Regions from separate parts of the Arenibaculum sp. genome, predicted to be linked through region 1. Evidence: riboswitches for the same ligand, from Rfam matches in the RefSeq annotation. Region 1 holds a riboswitch; each other region holds the start of a gene.
The links. A riboswitch is a leader RNA that binds a small molecule or an ion and turns the genes downstream of it on or off. The one in region 1 is predicted to bind thiamine pyrophosphate.
Positions count from the first base shown of each region.

Region 2: it holds a riboswitch for thiamine pyrophosphate, as region 1 does, so the genes downstream of both, VGO20_RS07970 (ABC transporter ATP-binding protein) here and thiO (glycine oxidase ThiO) in region 1, are expected to answer to the same signal.
Region 3: it holds a riboswitch for thiamine pyrophosphate, as region 1 does, so the genes downstream of both, thiC (phosphomethylpyrimidine synthase ThiC) here and thiO (glycine oxidase ThiO) in region 1, are expected to answer to the same signal.

Region 1 covers NZ_DASYHS010000040.1:21,935-26,204, forward strand. The annotation lists gene thiG (thiazole synthase) at 1-388, opposite strand, end outside; gene thiS (sulfur carrier protein ThiS) at 412-618, opposite strand; gene thiO (glycine oxidase ThiO) at 615-1,784, opposite strand; TPP riboswitch at 1,779-1,875, opposite strand; gene VGO20_RS04160 (DMT family transporter) at 2,014-2,898, shown strand; gene zapE (cell division protein ZapE) at 2,984-4,123, shown strand.
Region 2 covers NZ_DASYHS010000070.1:58,566-62,835, forward strand. The annotation lists gene VGO20_RS07955 (class I SAM-dependent methyltransferase) at 1-542, shown strand, start outside; gene VGO20_RS07960 (DUF192 domain-containing protein) at 539-1,006, opposite strand; gene VGO20_RS07965 (acetoin utilization protein AcuC) at 1,049-2,170, opposite strand; TPP riboswitch at 2,264-2,371, shown strand; gene VGO20_RS07970 (ABC transporter ATP-binding protein) at 2,364-3,125, shown strand; gene VGO20_RS07975 (ABC transporter permease) at 3,122-3,883, shown strand; gene VGO20_RS07980 (ABC transporter substrate-binding protein) at 3,894-4,270, shown strand, end outside.
Region 3 covers NZ_DASYHS010000184.1:5,286-9,555, forward strand. The annotation lists gene VGO20_RS18340 ((2Fe-2S) ferredoxin domain-containing protein) at 1-230, shown strand, start outside; gene mnmE (tRNA uridine-5-carboxymethylaminomethyl(34) synthesis GTPase MnmE) at 227-1,558, shown strand; TPP riboswitch at 1,644-1,762, shown strand; gene thiC (phosphomethylpyrimidine synthase ThiC) at 1,840-3,594, shown strand; gene mnmG (tRNA uridine-5-carboxymethylaminomethyl(34) synthesis enzyme MnmG) at 3,760-4,270, shown strand, end outside.

The sequences.
Region 1 (4,270 bases):
GCAGGACGGTGAAGCCGTCCGCGACCAGCTCCTCGGTCGCGCGCAGCAACTGCTCGACGTCGGGATGCAGCGTCTCGCGGTCGCCGATCACCTCGACCTTGATCCAGTCCGTACCGAGCGCCTCGCGCGCCAGCTTCGCCGTCAGCACGGCGTCGCGCGCGGTGGCGCAGCCGGCGGTGTTGGGCAGCAGCCGCCAGCGCCCGCCCAGCAGGTCGACCATGCTCTCGGCGTAGGATTCGAGGCTGATCCGCCGGATCGACACGGTCACGACCTCCGCGCCGCTCGCGGATATCGCGTCGAGCATGACCTTGCGGTTGGGATAGCCCGAGGTCCCGATCAGCAGGCGCGAGCCGAGCGCCTGCCCGGCGAGCGTGAATTCGTCGGCCATGTCCTTCTCCTCCATCCGCCGGCTCAGCCACCCTGGAACGGGCGGACGATCTCGATCTCGTCGCCGGCGCCGAGGCGGTGCTCCTCCCAGCGCGACGACGGCACCACCTCGCCGTTGACGGCGACGGCGACGCCCTTGGGCGCCGTGACGCCCCGGCTGCGCAGCAGCTCGGCCACGGTCGCCGCCGACAGCGGCTCGGGCTGGCCGTTGACCCGGATGTCTGCGTTCATCTCGTTCCTCCGGTTGCGAAACGGTCGAGGCCGAACCCCGCGATCCCGTCCGGCACCGTCCCGTCCAGGACCAGCCGGCTGACCGCGTCGACCGTGACCGGCGTCAGCAGGATGCCGTTGCGATGATGGCCGGTGGCGAGCACGAGCCCCTCGACCGGGGTCGGCCCCAGCACCGGCGCGTCGTCGCGCGATCCCGGGCGGAAGCCGACCCAGGTCTCCTCGATCGCCAGTTCCTCGATGCCCGGCAGCGTGCGCCAGGCCCCTTCCAGCAACGCCAGCATGCCGCCCGCGGTAATGGTGGTGTCGAAGCCGCGCTCCTCGACCGTCGCGCCGACCAGCAGCCGCCCGTCCAGGCGCGGCACGAGGTAGACGCCCGGCGTCCACACGACGTGGCGCAGCAGCGGCTCGCCCTCATGCATCCGCAGCGCCAGCATCTGGCCCTTGATCGGCCGCACCGGCGGCCGGGCCTCGTCGGGCACGCCCTCGATGCGGCGCGACCAGGCGCCGGCCGCCAGCACGACGACGTCAGCGGCGTGCGCCTGCGCGCCGACGGCGACGCCGCGCGCCCGGCCGCCTTCGACCAGGACGCGGCCGACCTCCGCGTGCTCGTGGACGCGCGCGCCGGCCGCCTCGGCCGCCCGGCGCAGCGCCGCGGCCAGCAGGCGGTTCTCGACCTGATGGTCGTGCGGGCTGTACAGCGCCGCCGAGACCGAGGGGCTCAGATAGGGTTCGCGCCGGCGGACCTCGCCGCCGGTCAGCCAATGGGTCTCGACCCCGGCGTCCTGCTGGAGGCGGTGGTTGAAGCGCAGCCGGCCGACGTCGTCGGCGGTCAGCGCCACGACCAGCGTCCCCTCCGTCCGGAGCTGGACGCCGATTCCGGACGCGGCCTCGACCTCGGCGGCGAAACCGGGCCAGAGCGAGCGGCTCAGCAGGTTGAGGCGCAGCAGGGCGTCCTCGCCGGGCTCCGTCTCGACCCCGGCGGCGAGCATGCCCGCCGCCGCGTGGCTCGCCCCGGCGCCGGCAGCACCCCGGTCGAACACCGCGACCGCGCATCCCGCGGCCGCGAGCCGCCACGCGATGCCGAGCCCGATCACGCCGGCGCCGACGATCGCGACGCGCGGGCGCGCGCCTGGTGCTGGAGGAGGAAAGAGAGGGGAGGGCGTCACCGGTTCCGGGCTTCCTTCGCTGGCATTATCCAGGCAGGTTCGATGGGTCTGATCTCAGCCGCGCGACCGCGCGGCACCCCAGCCGAGGCCACCTTCGCGCGCCGCGGGCCGGCGCGCAAGGGGATTCGGGCGCGCTTCCCATAAGGAACGCGAGTGGGACCGATCGGAACATTTCATTGTCTTTTCGCAGGCCCATCCGCCAGCGTGGCCTCCTCGATCAGGAGGTCGCATGGCCTGTCACAGCATCGCAAAGCCCGGGATGGCCCCGGGCGTCCCGCTTCCCTTCTCGTTCGTCGTCCTCTGGAGTTCCGGCTACATCGGCGGCGCCGTCGGCCTGAACTACGCCGAGCCGTTCACGATGACGTTCCTGCGCTTCGCGCTCGCCGGTGTCCTGCTGCTGCTGATCGCGGTCGCGACCCGGGCGCCGTGGCCGGCGAGCCGGCGCGAGGCGGGACACATCGCGGTGGTCGGCCTGCTGATCCAGGCGGTCCAGTTCGGCGGCCTGTATTCCGGGATGAACGCCGGCGTCTCGGCGGGGGTGTCGGCGCTGATCGTGGGGCTGATGCCGATCCTCACCGCGCTGGGTGCCGGCTGGTTCCTGGGCGAGCGGGTATCCCGGCGGCAGTGGTTCGGCCTCTGCCTGGGGCTGGCGGGCGTCGTCGCCGTCGTCGGCGACCGCCTCACCGCGGGCGGGGACGCCGGCGGGTTCCTGCTCGTCGGGCTGGCCCTGTTCGGCATCACGGCCGGGACGCTGTACCAGAAGAAGTTCTGCGCCGGCATGGACCTGCGGACCGGCGGGTTCATCCAGATGGCGGTGGGCGCCCTCGCGTTGCTCGTCCTCGCGGGCATGGCGGAGACGATGGAGATCCGCTGGACCGCCGGCTTCGTCGGCTCGCTCGCCTGGCTCGCGGTGATGAACTCGATCGGGGCGGTCAGCCTGCTGTTCGTGATGATCAGGCGCGGCGAGGCGACCAGGGTCGCGAGCCTGTTCTACCTGATCCCGCCGATGACGGCGCTGATGGCCTCCGTCGTCCTCGCCGAGATGCCCGGCCTCGCGACGGTGGCCGGCTTCGCGCTTGCCGCCCTCGGGGTCCGCCTGGGCACGCGCAGCTGAGGCCCGGCTTGGCCGCGGTCTTTGCACGGCCGCCGGGTTTGCGCTACCAATGGCCGCCCGCGAACGACCGCACCAGATCCAGCCCATGCCCAGCCAAGGCCCCCTGGCCCTCTACCGCGAACGCCGGGGCACCGGCACGCTCAAGGCGGACGCCGCGCAGGAATACGCGGCCGAACGGCTGCAGAGCCTGCACGCCGCGCTGAAGGAATACCGGCCCTCGACCGGCAAGGCCGGCTGGCGCGAGCGCTTCGGCCTCGGCCGCCGCCAAGCGGAGCCGGAGCCGCCCCAGGGCCTGTACATCTACGGCGACGTCGGGCGCGGCAAGTCCATGCTGATGGACCTGTTCTTCGAGGCGTCCACGGTCGAGCGCAAGCGCCGGGTGCATTTCCACGCCTTCATGCTGGAGGTCCACCGCCGCCTGCACGAGATGCGCAACGCGCGCGCCGGCAAGGCCGACCGCAGCGTCGACGAGAGCCTGCCCGAACTGGCGCGCCAGCTCTCGGAGGAGGCGTGGCTGCTGTGCTTCGACGAGTTCCACGTCACCGACATCGCCGACGCGATGATCCTGGGCCGGCTGTTCACGGCGCTGTTCGAGCGCGGCGTGGTCGTCGTCGCGACCTCGAACTGGCCGCCGGACGACCTCTACAAGGACGGCCTCCAGCGCCACCTGTTCCTGCCGTTCATCGCGCTGCTGAAGGAGCGGATGGACGTGGTCGAGCTGTCGGGGCCGGTCGACTACCGGCTGGAGCGTCTGAAGGGGCAGGCGGTCTATTTCCACCCGCTCGGCCCGGCGAGCCGGCAGGCGATGGCGGACGTCTTCGCCCGGCTGTCGGACGGCAGGGAGCCGAAGCCGGCGGCGCTGTGGACGCAGGGCCGCAAGGTGGAGGTGCGGCGCGCCTCGGGCTCGGTCGCCTGGTTCTCCTTCGAGGAGCTGTGCTCGCGTCCCCTGGGGGCGGCCGACTACATCGCGATCGCGACCCATTACGGCACGGTGCTGGTCGACGGCGTGCCGCGCCTGAAGGCGGCCCAGCGCAACGAGGCCAAGCGCTTCATGACCCTGATCGACGCGCTCTACGAGCACAAGGTCAAGACCGTGATCGCCGCCGAGGTCCCGCCCGAGCGGATCTACGAAGAAGGCACCCACGCCTTCGAGTTCCAGCGCACCGTCAGCCGCCTGATGGAGATGCAGAGCGAGGACTACATCGAGGCGCAGCACCTGACGTGAGGATAGCAACGCGGGGCGCGATCTACGACGTGCTCAGGGGATGCTGGAGGAAGCGGGGAATTCTATCCGGCTCTCGTGACTTCGCAAGTGCCGGCTTGTTCACTAGGATGTGGCTATCGGACTTTATATCCGGTAGATTTAACTGCT
Region 2 (4,270 bases), on a different contig from region 1:
TGCAGATCTCGCCCGAGCAGGGCGCCCTTATGCGCCTTCTGGTCGAGCTGACGGGGGCCCGCAGGGTCCTGGAGGTCGGCACCTTCACCGGGTACTCCGCCCTCTCCTGCGCCCTCTCGCTGCCAGAGGACGGCCGGGTCGTCGCCTGCGACCTGAGCGAGGAATGGACCGCGATCGCGCTCGCCCACTGGGCAGAGGCAGGGGTCGCCGACAAGGTGGAGCTGCGCCTCGGCCCGGCGCTCGACACCCTGGACCGGCTGCTGGCGGAAGGGGCGGCGGACAGCTTCGACATGATGTTCATCGATGCCGACAAGCCGAACTACGAGGGCTACTACGAAGCCGGGCTGAAGCTCGTCCGGCCGGGCGGGCTGATCCTGGCCGACAATACCCTGTGGGGCGGCTCCGTCGCCGATCCCGAGGACACCCGCGAGAGCACCCTGGCCCTGCGCGCCTTCAACGCCAGGCTTCGCGACGACGACCGGATCTCGCTGAGCCTGGTCCCGATCGGCGACGGCCTGACCTTCGCGCTTCGCCGGCGCTAATCCGCCGGAAACGCCGGATGGACGACGCGGTCGCCGACCCGGATGCCGAGCCGCGACGCGATGCCGCCGTTCAGCTCCAGCACGGCCCGCACCGGCTCCGGGGCGGCGATCGTCCGCAGCGAGCGGGGTTCCGCGTTCTCGTGGATGCCGGCGATGCGGCCGGTCCGGTCGATGAAGAGCATGTCGAGCGGGATGTAGGTGTTCTTCATCCACATCGTCGCGACCCGGTCCTCCTCGTGGACGAACAGCATCCCGGCGTCGGGCGCCATCTCGGTCCGGTACATCAGCCCCTGCGCCATCTGCTTCGGGGTTTCGGCCATCTCCACGGTGAAGCGGTACTCGCCCCCCGCCGCCGTGCGGATCGTGAGCGGCTCGGTACGGAAGGTCTCGGTGGCCGATGCCGGAACCGCGAACAGCCCCAGCAGCGCCAGGGCGGCCAGCGCCCCCTTGATGCGCGCGATCATGGGAACGTGGCTAACCGAACCGGCCGCCGCTTGTAAAGCCCCTCACGCCGGCGCCGGCCAGCCCCGGCGGACGGCGGCGACCACGGAGCGGATCTCGGGGCGCACTGGGCCGTAGTTGGGCGGGTCCGCCATGGCGGTAAACCAGCGCTCGGGCAGGGGATGGCCGCGCCGCCGCGTCCAGCTGAACCCCCTCAGGATCTCGGCCGCCTCGGGCGTCGGCGCCTGGTCGGGATCGATCCCGTTGACGACGGCCCAGACACCGGCCCAGCAGCGCCCGACCGACCAGGGATTGTAGCCCCCTCCCCCGAGCACCAGGCGCCGCGGCGCCAGCGGCAGCAGGGCGGCCACCGCGTCCCACAGCGCGCGGTTCGACAGGTCGAGCAGGCTCAGCGGGTCGTCGGCCAGCGCGTCGGCGCCGCACTGGATCACGATGGCGCCGGGTTCGAACGCCTCGCCGAGCGGGACCAGCGCATGCTCGACGACATAGGCGAGCTCGCAGTCGTTGAAGCCCGCCGGCACCGGGAGGTTGCGGGCCATGCCCCCGGCCCTGTCCTCCACCAGCCCGGTGCGCGGCCAGCGCCCCGCCTCGTGCACGGACACGGTGAGGACACGGTCGTCGTCGTGGAAGGCGTCCTGGACGCCGTCGCCGTGATGGGCGTCGAGATCGACGTACAGCACCCGCTCCATGCCCAGGTCGAGCAGCCGCAGGATCGCCAGGACCGGATCGTTGAAGTAGCAGAACCCGCTCGCCCGGTCCGGCCGGCCGTGATGGGTGCCACCGGCGGGGCTGTACACCGTCCGCCCCTCCGCCACCAGGGCCGCCCCCAGCAGGGAGGCGCCGGCGGCGGTCGCCGGCCTGCGGAACACTTCCGGGAAGATCGGATTGCCCATGCGGCCGATGGCGTAGCGCTCGCACAGCTCCGCCGGCAGGCGCTGCTCCACCTCGGCACGCCGGACCGCGTCGACGTAGTCGGGCGCATGGAAGCGGCACAGCTCCGCCGGCGTCGCGACCGGGCTGTCGATATAGACCTCCGGCGTCAGCCAGCCCATGGCGCGCGCGAGGTCGATCGCCGCCGATACCCGCGGGATCGCCAGCGGGTGCTTGCTGCCGTAGCTGGACGACCGGTAGATCTCGCTGCCGATGAAAAGGGGGGAGCCGGACATCACGGCACATCAGCTAGTTCTCTCCGGGCTCCGCGTCAACGACCGCCGCCCAAGGTGCTTGCCAGGGGGCGGAAAGGATGCGATATGCGGGGTCGCATCACTGGGGGGAGCCGGCTGTCGGCTGAGAGGTCCCGAAACGGGGACGACCCCTGGAACCTGATCCGGATCATACCGGCGAAGGGATCAGTGACCCATGCTCGACGGCCCGGGGGCCAGGCCCCCTTCCCTTCCGCTTTCCGTGACGCTGTCCGGCGCCAGGCTGACCTATGCCGGCCGGCCGGTCTTCGACGGTCTCGACTTCACGATCGAGGGCGGGCTGACGACCTGCCTGCTCGGCCCCAGCGGCGTCGGCAAGAGCACGCTCCTCCGCCTCGTCGCCGGGCTTGCCGCTCCCGAGCCGCCGACCGCGATCGCGGCCGGTGACGGCCGCCCGCTGGCGGGCCGGGTCGCGTGGATGGCGCAGCAGGACCTGCTGATGCCCTGGCTGCGGGTCGAGGACAACCTCCTGCTCGGCGCCCGCCTGCGCGGCCTGCCCGTGACGCCGGCCCTGCGCGCGCGGGCCGCGGAGCTGCTCACGCTGGTCGGGCTGGCGCACCGGGCATCCGACCTGCCGGCGACGCTGTCGGGCGGGATGCGCCAGCGCGTCGCCCTGGCGCGGACCTTGATGGAGGACCGGCCGGTCGTGCTGATGGACGAGCCGTTCTCGGCCCTCGACGCGCTGACGCGGCTGCGGCTCCAGGACCTCGCCGCCCCGCTGCTCGCCGGGCGCACCGTCCTGCTCGTGACCCATGACCCGCTCGAGGCACTGCGGCTCGGCCACCGCGTCCACGTCATGACCGGCCAGCCGGCGACGATCGGGCCGGCGCTGCTTCCGGCCGGCGCGCCGCCGCGCCGTGCGGACGACCCGGCGCTGCTGGCGCTCCAGGCCGAACTCCTGGGGCGGCTCGCGATATGAGGTTCGTCCGCGCCACCGTCACGCTCGCGGCGATCCTCGTCGCCTGGCACGCCGTCGTCCTCGTCTCGGGGCTGCCCCACTTCATCCTGCCCTCGCCGTTGCGCGTCGGCGCGATGCTGGCCGACCGCGCCTCCCTGATCGCGACGCATGCCGCCTACACCCTGGCCGAGATCCTGCTCGGCCTGGCGCTCGGCACGCTGCTCGGCTGCACGACCGCGCTGACCTTGGCGGCGTTCCGCCCGGCGCGGCGCTGGCTGCTGCCGCTGCTCGTCGTCAGCCAGGCCGTGCCGGTCTTCGCGCTGGCGCCGATCCTGGTGCTCTGGTTCGGCTACGGGATGGCGTCCAAGATCGTGATGGCGACGCTGGTGATCTATTTCCCGGTCACCTCCGCCTTCTACGACGGGCTGCGGCGGACCGACCCGGGCTGGCTGGACCTCGCCCGGACCATGGACGGCCCGCGCTGGCGCGTGCTGTGGCACGTCCGCCTGCCGGCGGCCCTGCCCGCCTTCGCCTCGGGCCTGCGCGTGGCGGCGGCCGTGGCGCCGATCGGCGCGGTGGTCGGCGAATGGGTCGGCTCGTCCGTCGGCCTCGGCTTCCTGATGCTCCACGCCAACGCCCGCATGCAGACGGACCTGATGTTCGCCGCCCTGGCCGTGCTCGCCGCCATGGCGGTCACCCTCTACGTCGCGGTCGACTTCGTCCTGCGGCGCCTGCTGCCCTGGCAGCCCGAAACCCTTCTTACCGACGAGGGAGAATGACACCGTGAGAATGCTGAAGCTCGCCGCCGCCGTCCTCGGCATCGGCCTCCTGGGCGCCGCCCCCGGCCCCGCCCTCGCGCAGGACGGGACCGAGAAGCTGACGGTCCTGCTGGACTGGTTCGTGAACCCCGACCATGCGCCGCTCTACGTCGCCCTGGAGAAGGGCTATTTCCGGGACGCCGGACTGGAGGTCGAGTTCATACAGCCCGCCGATCCGGCCGACCCGCCGAAGCTGGTCGCCGCCGGTCGCGGCGACGTCGCGATCTCCTACCAGCCCGAGCTGCACCTCCAGGCCGACGCCGGGCTGCCGCTGACGCGGATCGGCACCCTGGTGGCGACCCCGCTCAACTCCGTGATCGTGCGCGGCGACGGGCCCATCCGGACGCT
Region 3 (4,270 bases), on a different contig from region 1:
CGAAGGAGCTCGGCCTCGCGCAGACGCGCGTCAACGGCGCCGGCTGCCTGGACCGCTGCGAGCTGGGACCGGTCGTCGTGATCTATCCCGAGGGGGTCTGGTACACCTACCAGACCCGCGAGGACGTCGACGAGATCCTGCAGGCCCATCTCGTCGAAGGCCGGCGGGTCGAGCGGCTGATGCTGCTGCCCGGCCAGACGGAGCCGCGGGACCTCGCCTCCGCGCAATGAGCGCCGATACCGTCTTCGCGCTCGCCAGCGCACCCGGCCGCGGCGGCGTCGCCGTCCTGCGCGTCTCCGGCCCGCGCGCCGGCGCCGCGCTGGAGGCGCTGTGCCGCCGCCCCCTGCCCCGGCCGCGCGAGGCGGTGCTCGCAGGCCTCGTCGACCCCGGTACCGGGGAGGCGATCGACAGGGGCCTGGTCCTGTGGTTCCCCGCGCCGCGGAGCTTCACCGGGGAGGACGTCGCCGAGCTGCACGTCCATGGTGGGCGTGCCGTCGTCTCGGCGTTGGTCGAGGCCCTGTCCGCCCTGCCCGGCCTGCGCCTCGCCGAGCCGGGCGAGTTCACGCGGCGCGCGTTCGAGAACGGCAAGCTCGACCTGACCGAGGCCGAAGCCGTCGCCGACATCGTCGCGGCCGAGACCGCGGCCCAGCGGCGCCAGGCGCTGCGCCAGCTCGACGGCGCGCTCGGCCGGCTCTACGAGCGATGGCGCGACCGGCTGACCCGGGCGCTCGCCCATCTCGAAGCGGACATCGACTTCCCCGACGAGGACCTGCCCGGCGGCGTCGCCATGGCCGTGCGCCCGGTGCTGGCCGGCCTGGCCGCCGAGATCGCGGGCCATCTCGACGACGGGCACCGGGGCGAGCGGCTGCGCGACGGCGTCGCGGTCGCGATCCTCGGCGCGCCGAACGCCGGCAAGTCGAGCCTGCTCAACGCGCTCGCCCGGCGCGACGTCGCGATCGTGTCCGAGCGGGCGGGCACGACCCGCGACGTGGTCGAGGTCCATCTCGACCTGGGCGGCTGGCCGGTGACGCTGGCCGATACCGCCGGCCTGCGCGACGCGACCGACGAGATCGAGGGCGAGGGCATCCGCCGTGCGCTCGACCGGGCGGAGAAGGCCGACCTGCGCCTGGCGGTGTTCGATGCCACCGCGCTGCCGGCGCTCGACCCACGGACCCTCGCCCTGCTCGGCCCCTCGACGATCGCGGTCGTCAACAAGGCCGACCGGGCGCCGGGCCTGGATGCCGGCGCCGCGGTTCCCGGGGCCCTCGCCGTCTCGGCGGCGACCGGCGCCGGGCTGCCGGCCCTGCTGGAGCGGCTGACCGGGATGGTCGCGGACGGCCTGGATGCGGCCGGCCCGCCGGCCCTGACCCGCGCGCGCCACCGCGCGGCGCTGGAGGACTGCCGCGCCGCTCTGTCGCGCGCGCTGGACGCCCCGCTGCCGGAACTGGCGGCCGAGGATGTCCGCCTGGCGTCCCGCGCTCTCGGCCGCATCACCGGCCGGGTCGACGTCGAGGACCTGCTGGATGTCATCTTCCGGGACTTCTGCATCGGCAAGTGACGCGGGCCGGTGTTTCACGTGAAACGTCGCGTCCCGGCCCGCGCCGTCTCCGGCCTTGACGCGGAGCCGGGCATCGGCCAGCATCGGCTCCGTCCAGGGGAGCCCCGATAGGGGGCTGAGAGTCCGCCGGCCTACGGGCGACGCGGAGACCCTTCGAACCTGATCCGGATCGTACCGGCGTAGGGAGGGACGAAGGCGTCGCGTAGCGTTCCCCTGCCGGGGCTCGTGCGGCCGCCCCTTCTCCTCGCGGCCGCCCGGATTTCCGCTGCAGGAGATCCATGATGCCCGATACCCGCACCACCTCCCCCGAGGTCTCCGTCTCTACGGGGACGTTCCCGAACTCGCGCAAGGTCCACGTGCCCGGCCGCCTCCATCCCGACGTACGGGTCGCGATGCGCGAGGTCGACCTGTCGCCGGGCGCCGGCGAGCCGCCGGTCCGGCTCTACGATTCCTCCGGCCCCTATACCGACCCGGCCGCCACGATCGACGTGACCGCCGGGCTGCCGCCCTTGCGCGAGGCGTGGATCCAGGGACGTGGCGACGTCGAGAGCTACGAGGGCCGGGCGGTGCAGCCCGGCGACAATGGCCGCCGCGCGGCAGAGGCCGGGTGCCTCGCGCGGTTCGCGACCGGCCGCTCGCCGTTGCGTGCGGCCGGCGGCGGGGCCGCGACCCAGCTCGCCTACGCGCGCGCCGGCATCGTGACCGCCGAGATGGAGTATGCCGCGATCCGGGAGAACCTCGGCCGCGAGGCGGCGGCCGAGTGCCCGCGCGACGGCGATCCGCTGGGTGCGGCCCTGCCCGGCTTGGTGACGTCGGAATTCGTGCGCGACGAGATCGCCCGCGGGCGCGCCATCCTACCCGCCAACGTCAATCACCCCGAATGCGAGCCGATGGTGATCGGGCGGAACTTCCTGGTGAAGGTGAACGCCAATATCGGCAACTCCGCCGTCGCCTCCTCCGTCGCGGAGGAGGTCGAGAAGATGGTGTGGGCGATCCGCTGGGGCGCGGACACGGTGATGGACCTGTCGACCGGGACCGACATCCACGACACGCGGGAATGGATCCTGCGCAACGCCCCGGTGCCGATCGGTACCGTGCCGCTCTACCAAGCGCTGGAGAAGGTCGGCGGTCGGCCCGAGGACCTATCCTGGGAGGTGTTCCGCGACACGCTGATCGAGCAGGCGGAGCAGGGCGTGGACTATTTCACGATCCATGCCGGGCTGCGCCGTGCCCATGTCCCGCTGACCGCGGGCCGCGTCACCGGCATCGTTTCGCGCGGCGGTTCGATCATGGCGAAGTGGTGCCTGGCCCATGGACGGGAGAGCTTCCTCTACGAGCGGTTCGAGGAGATCTGCGGGATCCTGCGGGCCTACGACGTCAGCATCTCGCTGGGCGACGGCCTGCGGCCGGGCTCGATCGCGGACGCCAACGACGCCGCCCAGTTCGCCGAGCTGGACACGCTGGGCGAGCTGACGCAGGTCGCCTGGCGCCACAACGTCCAGGTGATGGTCGAAGGACCCGGCCATGTTCCGATGCACAAGATCCGGGAGAACATGGACCGTCAGTTCGCTGTTTGCCGCGAGGCCCCCTTCTATACGCTCGGCCCGCTGACCACCGACGTGGCGCCGGGCTACGACCACATCACCAGCGGCATCGGTGCCGCGATGATCGGCTGGTTCGGCACGGCGATGCTATGCTACGTGACGCCGAAGGAGCATCTCGGCCTGCCCGACCGCGACGACGTCAAGACCGGCGTCATCACCTACAAGATAGCCGCCCATGCCGCCGACCTGGCGAAGGGCCACCCGGCCGCGCGCGAGCGGGACGATGCCTTGTCGCGGGCGCGGTTCTCCTTCCGCTGGAACGACCAGTTCAACCTGGCGCTCGATCCCGACACCGCGCGCCGCTTCCATGACGAGACGCTGCCCGCGGAGGGAGCGAAGCACGCCCGCTTCTGCTCCATGTGCGGGCCGAAGTTCTGCTCCATGAAGATCACGCAGGAAGTGCGGGAGCAGGCGGCCGGGATGTCCGGCTGAACGCGGGCGTTTCACGTGAAACACTCCCGGTGACCAAGCCCCGGCCGGAACCCCGTTCGGCCGGGGCGCTGGCCGCCGGCCGGCTGTGACATCCTCACGCGGCGCCGGTGCGCCGCGCCGGACGCTTTGACGCCGGGCGCCCGACACCATACATTGGCGCCCATCATGTGGAGATACGACGTAATCGTGGTCGGCGGCGGCCATGCGGGATGCGAGGCCGCCGCCGCGGCGGCGCGCATGGGCGCCGAGACGTTGCTGATGACCCATCGGGCCGATACGATCGGCGAGATGTCGTGCAATCCCGCGATCGGGGGGCTCGGCAAGGGCCATCTCGTGCGGGAGATCGACGCGCTCGACGGGGTGATGGGCCGGGTGATCGACCGTGCCGGCATCCAGTTCCGCATGCTGAACCGGAGCAAGGGCCCCGCCGTCCGTGGCCCGCGCGCCCAGGCCGACCGCCGCCTCTACCGCGAGGCGATGCAGGACGTGCTGCGGGCGCAGGACAACCTGACCATCGCGTCGGAGGCCTGCGAGGACCTGGTCCTCGGCACCGACGGCAGCATCGCCGGTGCCGTCGGCGCGTCCGGCGCCGTCTGGCGGGCGGGTGCTGTCGTCATCACCACCGGCACGTTCCTGCGCGGCATGATCCATATCGGCGAGGAGCGGATACCGGCTG